DNA from 3 places in the Paucibacter sp. M5-1 genome. Region 3 is predicted to be linked to each of the others. Evidence: predicted binding sites of a transcription regulator. Region 3 holds the regulator's gene; each other region holds the start of a gene.
What was found. The regulator sigma-54, encoded in region 3, starts transcription at its own class of promoters, with help from an activator protein. The targets are predictions, from matches to a motif close to TGGCANGNAANCTGCTTT.
Positions count from the first base shown of each region.

Region 1: the regulator sigma-54 is predicted to act here: its motif matches at 2,407-2,424, upstream of glnA (type I glutamate--ammonia ligase).
Region 2: the regulator sigma-54 is predicted to act here: its motif matches at 2,033-2,050, upstream of O5M90_RS05735 (PEP-CTERM sorting domain-containing protein).

Region 1 covers NZ_JAPZLM020000001.1:1,912,187-1,916,462, reverse strand. The annotation lists gene O5M90_RS08865 (sterol desaturase family protein) at 1-526, shown strand, start outside; gene O5M90_RS08860 (EI24 domain-containing protein) at 576-1,457, shown strand; gene O5M90_RS08855 (competence/damage-inducible protein A) at 1,454-2,260, shown strand; gene glnA (type I glutamate--ammonia ligase) at 2,513-3,928, shown strand; gene O5M90_RS08845 (hypothetical protein) at 4,049-4,276, shown strand, end outside.
Region 2 covers NZ_JAPZLM020000001.1:1,243,822-1,248,097, forward strand. The annotation lists gene O5M90_RS05725 (PAS and helix-turn-helix domain-containing protein) at 1-381, shown strand, start outside; gene O5M90_RS05730 (erythromycin esterase family protein) at 399-1,622, opposite strand; gene O5M90_RS05735 (PEP-CTERM sorting domain-containing protein) at 2,091-2,813, shown strand; gene O5M90_RS05740 (S8 family serine peptidase) at 2,845-4,276, shown strand, end outside.
Region 3 covers NZ_JAPZLM020000001.1:3,067,597-3,071,872, reverse strand. The annotation lists gene O5M90_RS14370 (bifunctional diguanylate cyclase/phosphodiesterase) at 1-1,264, opposite strand, end outside; gene O5M90_RS14365 (hypothetical protein) at 1,336-1,779, opposite strand; gene O5M90_RS14360 (RNA polymerase factor sigma-54) at 1,802-3,307, opposite strand; gene lptB (LPS export ABC transporter ATP-binding protein) at 3,312-4,085, opposite strand; gene lptA (lipopolysaccharide transport periplasmic protein LptA) at 4,082-4,276, opposite strand, start outside.

The DNA of each region.
Region 1 (4,276 bases), 1.2 Mb from region 3:
CTGGCTGCACCGCGCCCAGCATCAGTTCGGCTGGTGGTGGCAGCTGCATGCGCTGCACCACAGCCAGCGCCAGATGAGCTTGTGGAGCGACAACCGCAACCATCTGCTCGACGATGTGCTGATCGACTCGGCCTTTGTGCTGCTGGCCCGCTTCATCGGCGTGGAGCCCGGTCAGTTCGTCGCGCTGGTGGCGCTGTCGCAGCTGCTGGAGAGCCTGCAGCATGCCAATGTGCGGCTGTGGTTCGGGCCGGTGCTGGAGCGGCTGCTGGTGAGCCCGCGCTTTCACCGCCGCCATCATGCGATCGGCATCGGCCATGAGTCGGCCGGCCGGGGCACGCTGGGCGGCTGCAATTTCGCGGTGCTGCTGCCGGTCTGGGATCAGCTGTTCGGCACCGCCGACTTCCAGCTGCGCTATGACCCCACCGGCATTCGCGACCAGCTGGTCGAGGAGGGCGGGCGCGACTACGGGCGCGGCTTCTGGGCCCAGCAATGGCTGGGGCTCAAGCGCCTCGTGGGGCGCGGCTGAAACCGCCCGGGTATGCTTGGCGCCCATTGCCAACAGAAGAGGGATGACGATGGTCAACACGATGGGCCGCCTTGGTGATGCCTTCTGGCGCGCCGCCGCCTATTGCCTGCATCCGCGCGTGATCGCGCTGTCGCTGCTGCCGCTGCTGATCGCGGCGGGCACCACCGTGGGCCTGGCCTATTTCTTCTGGGAGGCGGCGGTCGCCGGCGTGCGCGGCACGCTGGAATCCTGGCTGCTGATCGAGAGCCTGCTGCGCTGGCTGGACAGCATGGGCGGCGAGGGCTTTCGCAGCGTGGTCGCACCGCTCCTGGTGATCGTGATGGCGGTGCCGGTGGTGCTGATCTTCAGCCTGCTGCTGGTGGCGCTGTTGATGACACCGTCCATCGTGACCCTGGTGGCCGAGCGGCGCTTCCCGACCCTGGAGCGCAAGCGTGGCTCGGCCTGGTGGCAGGGCCTGCTGTGGTCGCTGCTGTGCTCGGCCGGCGCGCTGCTGCTGCTGTTCCTGAGCATGCCCTTCTGGCTGATCCCGCCGCTGGTGCTGGTGCTGCCGCCGTTGATCTGGGGCTGGCTGACCTACCGCGTGTTCGCCTTCGATGTGCTGGCCGAGCATGCCTCGGCCGAGGAGCGCAAGCAGCTGATGCGCGAGCACCGCCTGCCGCTGCTGAGCATGGGCGTGATCAGCGGCTATCTGGGCGCCGCGCCCTCGCTGATCTGGGCGGTCAGCATGATGGCCGTGGTGCTCGCGCCTTTCCTGGTGCTGTTGACGGTCTGGCTCTACACCCTGATCTTCGCCTTCTCGACGCTGTGGTTCGCCCATTACGCGCTGAATGCGCTGGCCGAGTTGCGGGCCCGTACCGTCGTTGTCCCCGAAGCGCCGCCCGTGCTCGAAGAATTGCCATCCCCGCCCACCCTGCTGCCGCCCGCCTTATGAATATCGGTCTGATCATCGTTGGTGACGAAATCCTGTCCGGCAATCGCCAGGACAAGCACCTGGCCAAGTTCATCGAGATCCTGGCCGCGCGCGGCCTCTCGCTGTCCTGGGCCGAGTATGTCGGCGACGACCGCGAGCGCCTGACGGCCAGCCTGGCCCGCGCCTTCGCCAGCGGCGATCTGGTGGTGTCGTGCGGCGGCATCGGCGCCACGCCCGATGACCATAGCCGCCAGGCCGCTGCGGCGGCGCTGGGTCGCGAACTGGTCCTGCACCCCGAGGCCAGGGAGCTGATCTGGCAGCGCATCAGCGAGATGGCGGCCGAGCAGGGCACGAGCGCCGACCCCGAGCATCCCGACAGCCTGCGCCGCTTCCAGATGGGCGTGTTCCCGGCGGGGGCGGCCATCATCCCCAACCCCTTCAACAAGATTCCGGGCTTTTATGTCGGCACGGTCTACTTCGTGCCCGGCTTCCCGGTGATGGCCCACCCGATGATGGAATGGGTGCTGGATCAACGCCATGCCGATCTGCACCGCGCCAGCGGCATCAGCGAACGCTCGCTGATCGTGCAGGGCGCGATGGAGGCGGCGCTGACCCCGCTGATGGAGCGCATCGAGGCCGACTTTGCCGGCATCAAGGTCTTCAGCCTGCCCAGCGTCGACCATCCGCAATGGGGCCGGCATATCGAGCTGGGCGTCAAGGCCGGCCCGGAGCAGGAGGCCGAGCGGCTGGTGCAGGCCTATGCCGCGCTGAAGCAGGGGCTGATCCAATTTGGTGCCGTGATAAGCACTGAAATGGTGCGATAGTCGGTGCGGGCTTGCTCTGTTTTGGTGCTTGTTGCGCGCCTGTCGCCCGACCGGCGGTGTGTCCTCAAGGGCGTCAGCGCCGGGCCGGCCGATAATGCCCCGGCCACTCGGTGATGCACCGAGCTGGCGCTCGCTGCTCACCGACTTGGCACGCAAACTGCTTAGTTAGAAACGCACGCGCCGAGGCGCTCGCCGAATTCGTTCGATACCCGTACCACCTGTACAAAGCTTTCCGCTAGCTAGGAGTGATTGATGGCCAAGACCGTCGCCGATGTGATCCAGATGGTGAAGGACAACGAAGTCAAGTTCGTTGACTTCCGCTTCACCGACACCCGTGGCAAAGAGCAGCATGTGTCTGTGCCCGTGTCGCATTTCGATGAGGACAAGTTTGTCTCCGGTCACGCCTTCGACGGTTCGTCGATCGCCGGCTGGAAGGGCATCGAAGCCTCCGACATGCTGCTGATGCCCGATCCGGACACCGCCAATATCGATCCCTTCTTCGAAGAGCCGACGCTGATCCTGTCCTGCGACGTGGTCGACCCGGCCGACGGCAAGGCCTATGAGCGCGACCCGCGTTCGCTGGCCAAGCGCGCCGAAGCCTATCTGAAGTCCTCCGGCCTGGGCGACACCGCCTACTTCGGCCCCGAGCCCGAGTTCTTCATCTTCGACTCGATCCGCTGGGGCAATGACATGTCCGGCTGCTTCTACAAGATCGAATCCGAAGAAGCCGCCTGGAACACCGGCAAGGAATACGAGCACGGCAACACCGGCTACCGTCCCACCGTCAAGGGTGGCTATTTCCCGGTGCCCCCGGTCGACGCCGGCCAGGATATGCGCTCGGAAATGTGCCTGATCCTCGAGCAACTGGGCATCCCGGTCGAGGTGCACCACCATGAAGTGGCCAACGCCGGCCAGATGGAAATCGGTACCAAGTTCAGCACGCTGACCAAGCGCGCCGACTGGCTGCAGCTGCAGAAGTACGTGATCACCAATGTCGCCCATGCCTACGGCAAGACCGCGACCTTTATGCCCAAGCCCATCGTCGGCGACAACGGCTCCGGCATGCATGTGCACCAGTCGATCTGGAAGGACGGCAAGAACCTGTTCGCCGGCGACGGCTACGCAGGCCTGAGCGAGTTCGCGCTGTTCTATATCGGCGGCATCATCAAGCATGCCCGCGCGCTGAACGCGATCACCAACCCCGGCACCAACAGCTACAAGCGCCTGGTCCCCGGCTTCGAAGCCCCGGTCAAGCTGGCCTACTCGGCCAAGAACCGCTCGGCCTCGATCCGCATCCCCTATGTCGCGAACCCCAAGGGTCGCCGCATCGAGGCGCGCTTCCCCGATCCTTCGGCCAATCCCTATCTGTGCTTTGCCGCACTGATGATGGCCGGTCTGGACGGCGTCGAGAACAAGATCCACCCGGGCGAAGCCGCCACCAAGGATCTCTACCATCTGCCGCCGGAAGAAGACGCGAAGATCCCGACCGTCTGCCACAGCCTGGATCAGGCGCTCGAGTATCTGGACAAGGACCGTGCCTTCCTGACCAAGGGCGGCGTGTTCACCGACTCCTTCATCGATGCCTATATCGACCTGAAGATGCAGGAAGTGACCCGCTTCCGCATGGCCACGCACCCGGTCGAGTACGACATGTACTACTCGCTGTGATGTCCATGGGCGGCGAGCGTGCACCCCACGCGACGCTGCCCGGGTCAGCGAACAAGGGACGGCCGTGGCCGTCCCTTGTGCTTTGTGAAACCCGCGCCCGGCATGAGCCACAATCGCGCCATGCTCTATCGCTCCGCCTTGCTGTTCATCGGTCTGACCTGCGGCGTTGCCGCCGAGGCCCAGTCCGTGGTCTACCGCTGTCCCGGCCCGCCGGTGCTCTACACCGACGCGCTGACGCCCAAGGAGGCGCAGGACAAGGGCTGCCGCTCGATCGAGGGCACGCCGATCACGGTGCTGCAGGGGCAGCGCCCGCGCGCGCCCGCACCGACCGCGCCCGGCGCCAGCGCC
Region 2 (4,276 bases), 1.8 Mb from region 3:
CGCACCGGCGCGCGCATCGTCGCCAGCCTGGACGCCACCGGCTTCTATGCCGACGACCGGGTGATGCGCCGTGTCGCCGGCCCCGAGGGCGGCCAGCTGTTCTGGTGCCATGTCTCGGGCCGCGCGCTGGACCCCAAGGACCCGCATGCCAAGGGCATCTGGAGCTTCGAGGACCTGTCGGCGCACCGCCAGATCAAGGCCGATCTGACCGCCCGCGAACGCGAGATCGCGGCCCTGCTGATCGAGGGCCTGACCAGCAAGCTGATCGGTCGACGCCTGGGCATCAGCCCGCGCACCGTCGATGTCTACCGCGCCCGGCTGATGAAGAAGTACGAGGCCGCGACCACGCCGGAGCTGGTGCACAAGCTGCTCGTGGCCTGAACCGGCGGTCGGCCGTCTCAGCGCTCCATCGTCACCGGGCGCAGCTCGCGGATATAGAACACGCCGTCCCAGTGCCGACCCAGGCCCGCGCCGCCGCCGGTGGGCAGGCCATAGCCGAACTCCATGGAGCGCGAGGGCAAACCGGCAAGATCGGCGCGCATCGGTCGCGGCGCGTCCAGGAAGATGAACTCGGCCGGGTTCTGCGCCAGCGCCGTCTCCAGGCTGCGCGGATAGGCCGGCGGCACCGGCTGGACCTGGCCCGAAGCGAATTCGAGGAAGGCCCCCTGCAGCGCCGTCGTGTTCAGCACGTAGTAGTCGCGGCCCAGCTTCTCGCCGAGGATGTCGCCGGCAAAGCGGTGCTGGGCATCCAGCTTGACGCCCCGGCCCAGATGGATGATGTGACCCCAGATCACCGCCTTCTTGCCCGGGTAGAGCTGCTGCAGCTGCCACAGCACGTTGTCGGCCATCGCATGGTCGCGCTGGTAATCGCCACGCCACAGGGTGGCGGCCTGGGCCTGCAGGCTGGCGAGGCTGCGGCACAGCAGGCCGTCCTCGCCACGGTGCTTGCCGGCGCAGAGCCGGCCGCGCAGCCGCTCGGCCAGCGCGTCGAAACGCTGCTGCTCGGCGGCCGGCGGCGCGCGCCGCTCGAGCGTGAACAGCGCGGCCGCCAGGCGCTCGAACAGCGGCCAGTCGGGCTCGGCACCGCCCAGACGCGCCTTCAGCCGCGGCAGCAGCTCGCGCTGGCTCAGTTCGCCGCTGAGCTGGCTGTCTATGCCCGACAGCAGCAGCGGGCGTGGCCCGGCCTGGCGCTCGTCCAGATAGCGCAGCAGGCCACGGCCGGCATCGCTCTTCGAGTACATATAGAACACCTTGCCGGGCGCCAGCGCCTCGAGCTTCTCGCCGCGCCGCATGGCCTCTTGCAGCAGCGCGATATCGAACACCCCGCTCTCCAGCAGCAGCACCTCGAAGCCCTGGTGCTCATGCAGATAGCGCAGCAGGCGCAGCCGCAGCTCGAACTCCTCGCGCCCGCCATGGGTCTGCTCACCCAGCGCCACCACCCGCGCCTGTCCGACCGCCGCGCCGAAAGCCTGCAGCTGCGCATCACTGATCTCGGCCGCCGTGGCCGCCGGCATCGCCTGGGCATGGCGGCCGACCCAGCTCATCGCCGCGTCGCCAAAGGCCGGCGCCGCCGCCATGGCCGCCAGCAGCGCGGCCGCCAGCCACTGTCTTCGTCCCCTCATCGCCCGTCCCCTCGTCTGGATAGCCGGCCAGCTTAGAGGGCCTGGGTTTAAGAGCGCATTAACGCTGCAGGCCGGCCGCCGCGTCGCGAGGCCGCAAAACCGACCTGGGACATTCCCTAGGGGCAGGGCCCGTCCGGCGGCGGTCTGGCACCGATTTATCGGCCTGTTTTCACTGTGAAGAAAGTCACGGTCGGGCCCTATTGCGCGCACTGACAAGCCCTGACCCCACCCCCATGAATGTGGGGGAGCCCGGCGATGTGCGAAGCGCGGTGCGCGGCTTATCGTCGGGCCTCGCGGCATGGTGAGCTGCGGCTCCCGGGCCGCAGCAGGGCAGGCAGCGCAAGTTCCGACGACAAGGTCCGCATGGGCAGTACGGGGACCGATCAGAACCGGCGAACGCTTGGTCACGGTGCCACACACATTGCCATTGATCCCTCGCGGATTCGCGCCCTCACAGGAGCTTGCCTCATGAAACCCATCAAGAAGATCGCCGCGCTGCTCGCCGCAGCCGCCGCCCTCAGCCTGCCTACGGCCGCGCTGGCCGGTTTCGTCTGGAACGAGACTGCCCCGGGCGCCGGCGACCTGCTGGGCACGGCCCAGACCACGTATGACAGCGGCTTCAACACGCTGAGCGGCATCGGCGGCGCGCTGACCGCCAGCGTGCCGGTCGGCGGCAACCCGCGCCACCAGGTTGATCTCTACAAGATCCGCATCAGCGACGCCGCCAGCTTCTCGGCCAAGACCCGGGACACCGGCTTCGATACCGCGCTCTACCTCTTCGACACCGCAGGCCTGGGCGTCTACATGAACGATGACATGCCTGATCTCTCCGGCCTGACCTCGCTGCTGCCCAGCGGCGATGCCAGCTCACCGATCAGCGACGGCATCTACTACCTGGCCGTCGCGATCGGCGGCTTCGTCGCCGATGGCGCCAACGGCAGCCCCTCCTTCCTGGCCGGTGGCTTCAACGATGTGCTGGGCGGCGATGCCGGTGCCGGCGCGCTGGCGGGTTGGACCGGCTTTGACAGCGGCAGCGAGTCGCCACTGAGTTACTTCATCGAGCTGACCGGCGCCACCAATGCCGAGCTGCCCGAGCCCGGCACGATAGGCCTGGTGCTGGCCGCCGGCCTGGGGCTGTGGGCCTCCTCGCGCCGGCGCGCCCCGCGCACGCCCTCGATCGCCGCCGCCTGACGCCACCCGCTTCTGCAACAAGGAGAACTCCATGTTCAGTTCCCGTACCGCAAGACACGCCCTGCTGAGCGCTGCCGCGATGGCAGCCTTGGGCGCTGCCGTCGCCCAGACCCCCTTGCCCAATACGGCGGCAGCGCTCGCGCTGCCCAGCCCGCAAACCCAGCAGCGCAACTCGCTGCTGCGCCAGCAGACCGGCACCGTGCAGGTGGCCGTGCGCCTGACCGATGCACCGCTGGCCCAGGCGCTGGCGATGAATGCGAAGAAGACCGGCGGCGGGATGACGCTGGCACAACGCCAGGCCTATATGGCCAGCCTGAAAAGCAAGCAGGACGCCTTGATGGGCCAGATCCAGGCCCTGGGCGGCAAGGAACTGGGCCGCCTGGGCAAGGCCTACAACGCCGTGGTGATCTCGGCCGACGCCGCCAAGCTGCCGCATATCGCGCGCCTGCCCGGCGTCTCGGCGCTGCGTCCGGTGGTCGATCACCAGAAAGCCCTGAGCAGCACCGTGCCCTATGTCGGCGCCAAGGTGCTGCAGGACCTGGGCCTGAGCGGCCAGGGCGTCAAGATCGCGGTGCTGGACTCCGGCATCGACTACACCCACCGCAATCTCGGTGGCTCGGGCCTGATCTCGGACTTCAATGCCGCGGCCGCTGCCGCCGCCGGCATGGCGCCGGCCACCCTGTTCCCCAGCGCCAAGGTGATCGGCGGCTATGACTTTGTCGGCGAGACCTGGCCCAATGGCCCGCAGCTCGCCGATCCGAACCCGATAGACGCGGGCGTCGGCTCCGGCCACGGCACCCATGTGGCCGATATCGCCGCCGGCGCCAGCCTGGACGGCCTGCACAAGGGCATGGCGCCCGGCGCCTCGCTGTATGCGGTCAAGGTCTGCAGCAGCGTCTCCACCAGCTGCAACGGCCTGGCGATCCTGCAAGGCATCGAATGGGCGATGGACCCGAACGGCGATCTGGACTTCTCCGACGCCGCCGACATCCTCAACCTCTCGCTGGGCGCCAGCTACGGCCAGCGCGAGAACCCCTCGACCGAGGCGATCAGCAATGCCGTGCGCTTCGGCATCGTCGCCGCGATCTCGGCCGGCAACTCGGCGGACCGCCCCTTCATCGTCGGCTCGCCGTCGAACGCGCCCGAGGCCATCAGCGTGGCGCAGACCAGCATGGCCAATGCCGGCGCCATCCCGCTGGTCGTGACCGCGCCGGCCGGCATTGCCGGCGTCTATTCGAACACCGCGACGCTGGACTGGGCACCGATAGGCGCCGGTTTCGGCGGCACGCTGCGGCGTGCCGGCCCGAACGGCTCGGCCAACGCGCTGGCCTGCGAGATGGCGACGACCATCGATTTCACCGGCACCGTGGCCCTGATTGATCGCGGCGTCTGCTCGATCAGCATCAAGGTGGCGAACGCGGCAAACCGCGGCGCGATCGGTGTGGTGATCGCCAACAATGCGG
Region 3 (4,276 bases):
CATCGCGGCCCTGGCCGATCACGCGCGCCGGACCGCCGGCCAGATAGCGCCTCAGATAGTCGTCGTGTCGCCCGCTGTCTGGCGCGGGCATCAGCAGGCTGATATTGCGGCCTATGGCCTCCACCGCCGGGTAGCCGAAGATGCGCTCCGCCGCCGGGTTGAAGGAGGCGATCTGCCCGGCGCTGTCTATCGTGATCACCGCGTCCACCATATGGTCGAGGATGGCCTGGGTGTGCTGGGCCTGCTCCTGCAGCTTGAAGGCGGCCTGCTGAGCCGTCGCGAAGATCAGGCGCTGGCGGCGCTGCCACAGCAGCAGGGCCGCCGCCATGCCCAGCGACAGCAGGCCGCCGATCAGCAGCACCGCATGGAGCTGGCGCCGCCAGGGCGCCTCGATGCCTTGCAGCGCCCGCCCGACGGCCACCAGCAGGCCGGCATCGGTGCGCAAGCCGGCCGGGCTGACATGGCGGGCGGCGGCCAAGCGCTCGTCCTGGCTGATCTGGGCGCGCATGCGGTGCAGGCTGGCGCTTTGGCCGCTGGCCAGATGGCGGGCCAGGATGGAGTCCGGCATGGCCAGCAGATTGCGGCCTATCCAGCGCTCATCGGGCGGCGTCATGCTGAACAGCAAGCCGCCGGTGTGTGCCAGTGCACTCCAGGTGTCGGGCGAGGGCTGGGCGGTCTCCAGCACCAGGCGGAAGTAGTCCGGGTCCAGGCTGGCGGTGACCACGCCCTCGAAACGGCCTTGGGCATCGAACAAGGCCCGCGCCAGCGTCAGCGTGTGCACGCCCATGACGCTGCGAAACGGCGGCGAGACATAGAGCAGCCCGGGATCGGGCCGCTGTTGCGGCATGCTGAAGTAGTCGCGCGAGCGCACATCCAGGCCCAGCAGCTGCGGCACCGAGCTGGCTCGCACCCGACCCTGGGCATCGACCAGCATCAGCACGCGCACGCCGGGCATGGCGCGTGCCAGGGTCTGCAGCAGCGCGGCGCTGTCCTGCGGCAGCCGCTCGGCGCGCCAGCCCCGGCGCTGCACGGCCACGGTGTCCAGCGCCGCCTTGATCGCCAGCATCTGCTGCGAGACGATGCCGTCCAGCGTCTGCACCAGCACTTGCAGCTTCTCGCTTTCGTGCCGCTGCAGCGCGCTGCGCTCGGTCTGCAGCCACCAGGCCGCGCCAGCCCAGGCCAGACTGGCGGCGGCGAGCAGGGCCAGCCATTGGCGGGCGATGTGGATTGGCGGGCGGAGAGGGGCGAGATCGGTCGAGAGCATGGGCGCGGGTTGGCACAGTAGCCAGGAACCGCGTCAATGCTCTTGATTCAAGTCAATAGACGGCCTTCCCGTCAGCGCAGGCGTTGAACACGCGGCGCCTGATTGCGTCCTTCGATCTCCATATAGAAAGCGCCCATGAAGCCGCGGCGTATCGTCACTTTCGGGTTCTCTATGCTGTGGACGCCGCTGCTGTCGTCGCTGATCTGCCAGAGCTGGCCATTGGCCAGGCGCAAGGTTTGTTGTGGCCGCCAACCCTCGAAGCGGCCTGGGATGTGGCTCTGGATAGTGTCGATCTGGCCCGGCGGGCGTTGCAGGCCGAACTGCTCTGTTGACGCAGCGGGCGCCGGTTTGACCGTGGCAGTCGGGGTGATGTCCGTCAGCGGCAAGGCGTCGTAGCAGGCCAGCCGGGCCTGAGTTTCGTTCAGGCTGCGGCATTGACGAACCGCCGCATCATCGATCGCCAATGCTGAGTTGCACAGCAGGATCAAGAGCGCGCTTGTAGTCTGAGCTTTCATGGACATCCTTATTGCGGAGCTTTCACATCGCCTTGCGCAGATTCGCCGGCGCGATCTTCAGAGCTTCGCGGTACTTGGCGACGGTGCGGCGGGCGACCTGGATGCCTTGCTCTTCGAGCATGTTCGACAGCGCGCTGTCGGACAGCGGCTTGGCCGCGTCCTCGGCCGCGACGAACTGCTTGATCAGCGCGCGCACCGCCGTGCTGGAGGCATTGCCGCCGGCCTCGGTGTTCAGGCCCGAACCGAAGAAGTACTTCAGCTCGAAGGTGCCGAAGCGGGTTGCCATGTACTTGGCATTCGTCACGCGCGAGATGGTCGACTCGTGCAGGCCCAGCTCATCGGCTATTTCTCGTAGCACCAGCGGCTTCATCGCCAGCTCGCCATGGGTGAAGAAGCCTTTTTGCCGCTCGACGATGGCCTGCGAGACCCGCAGGATGGTGTCGAAGCGCTGCTGGATGTTCTTGATGAACCAGCGCGCTTCCTGCAGCTGGGCGCCCAGCGGCGAGTTGCTGACGCCGCCGCGGGTGGCGCGCAGTGCCTGGGCATAGAGCTCGTTGATGCGCAGCTTGGGCGCGACCTCGGGGTTCAGCATCACGCGGAACTCGCGGCCGACCTTGTGCACGATCACATCCGGGATCACCGCCTGGGCCTGGCCGCGCGCGAACTGGCGGCCCGGCTTGGGCTCGAGACTGGTGATCAGGGCCTGGGCCTCGCGCAGCAAGGCCTCGTCGGCGCCGGTCAGCGCCATCAGCTTCTTCAGATCGCGCTTGGCCAGCAGCTCCAGATGCTGCTTGCACACCAGGATGGCCACCACCTGGGCCTCGCTGCGCGGCCGTGCGCGCAGCTGCAGGATCAGGCATTCGGGCAGGTCGCGGGCGCCGACGCCCAGCGGTTCCAGGCTTTGCAGCCATTTGAGGGCGCAGCGCAGCCGGTCCAGCAACTCGTCACGCGCCTCTGGATCCGCCTCGCCGGCCAGCGATTCGACCAGCTCTTCGAGGCTGTCCTCCAGATAGCCGTCCTCGTTGAGCGACTCGATCAACACATAGAGCGCGGCGCGATCCTCGGGGCTCAGCATCATGCCGGCCAGCTGTTGGTTCAGGTGCTCCTGCAGGCTCAGGCCCGGCGAGTCCTGCTCGGGTCGCTCGCCGTCTTCGTCGCCGCTGCCGGAGCCGCTATTGCTCGGCAGCTCGCGGATGCCGTCGAAGTCATCTCGCTCGGTGCCGTTTTCCCAGTCCTCGCGCTCGGTGGCGCCGAAGTCCTCGGCCTGGATCTCGGGCGTGGTCTCGGGCTCGCCGGCGCCGCTGTCGGCGCCGATCTCGTCCTGGGCCTTGCGGATCTCCGGCAGCTCGGCGGCGGCCGGCGCGTCGGGAAATTCCTCCTCCGTTTCGAGCAGCGGGTTCTGGGCCAGCATCTGCTCGACTTCCTGGTTCAGCTCCAGTGTCGACAGCTGCAGCAGACGGATCGATTGCTGCAGCTGGGGCGTGAGCGCCAGATGCTGGCTGAGGCGGACCTGTAAGCTCTGTTTCATGGGCCTACATACGGAAATGTTCGCCCAGATAGACCTTGCGCACGTCGGCGTTGTCAACAATCTCGTGCGGCGTGCCCTCGGCCAGCACCGTGCCCTCGCTGATGATGTAGGCGCGGTCGCAGATGCCCAGGGTCTCGCGCACATTGTGGTCGGTGATCAGCACACCGATGCCGCGGCTCTTCAGAAAGCGGATGATGCGCTGGATCTCCAGCACCGCGATCGGGTCGACGCCGGCGAAGGGTTCGTCCAGCAGGATGAAGCGCGGCTGGGTGGCCAGCGCGCGGGCGATCTCGACACGGCGACGCTCGCCGCCCGAGAGCGCCGGCGCCGGGCTGTCGCGCAGCTTCTCGATGCTCAGCTCGTCCAGCAGCTTTTCCAGCGCCTCGTTGATGCGGGCGCTCGACCAGGCGCGGCCGTTTTCGTCCTGCTGCAACTCCAGCACCGCGCGGATGTTCTCCTCGACCGTCAGCTTGCGGAAGATCGAGGCTTCCTGCGGCAGATAGGACAGGCCCAGGCGCGAGCGCTGGTGGATGGGCAGGCGCTGCACGGCCCGGCCGTCGATGCGGATCTCGCCGGCATCGGCGCGCACCAGGCCGACGATCATGTAGAAGCTGGTGGTCTTGCCGGCGCCGTTGGGGCCAAGCAGGCCGACCACCTCGCCGCTGTGCACATCGAGATGGACGTTCTTGACCACCTTGCGCACGCCATAGCTTTTCTGCAGGCCCTCGGCCTCCAGGCGGCTGAGGGCGGCGCTGGGTTCCGGGGTGGCGGCCGTCATGAAGGCTTGCGCGGCTGTTGCAAGCCTGGGCTGGTCTGCAGCGGCAGGGCCGGCTCGGGAGCGGCCGGCTCGGAGGCCGCCGCCGCGCGCGGCATCAGCACCATGCGGCCGCGGCCGGCCGGGTGGGGCGAGGTCTGGCCGCCCTCGATGCTGAAGACCTCGGAACGGTTGTCGTAATGGATCACCGCACC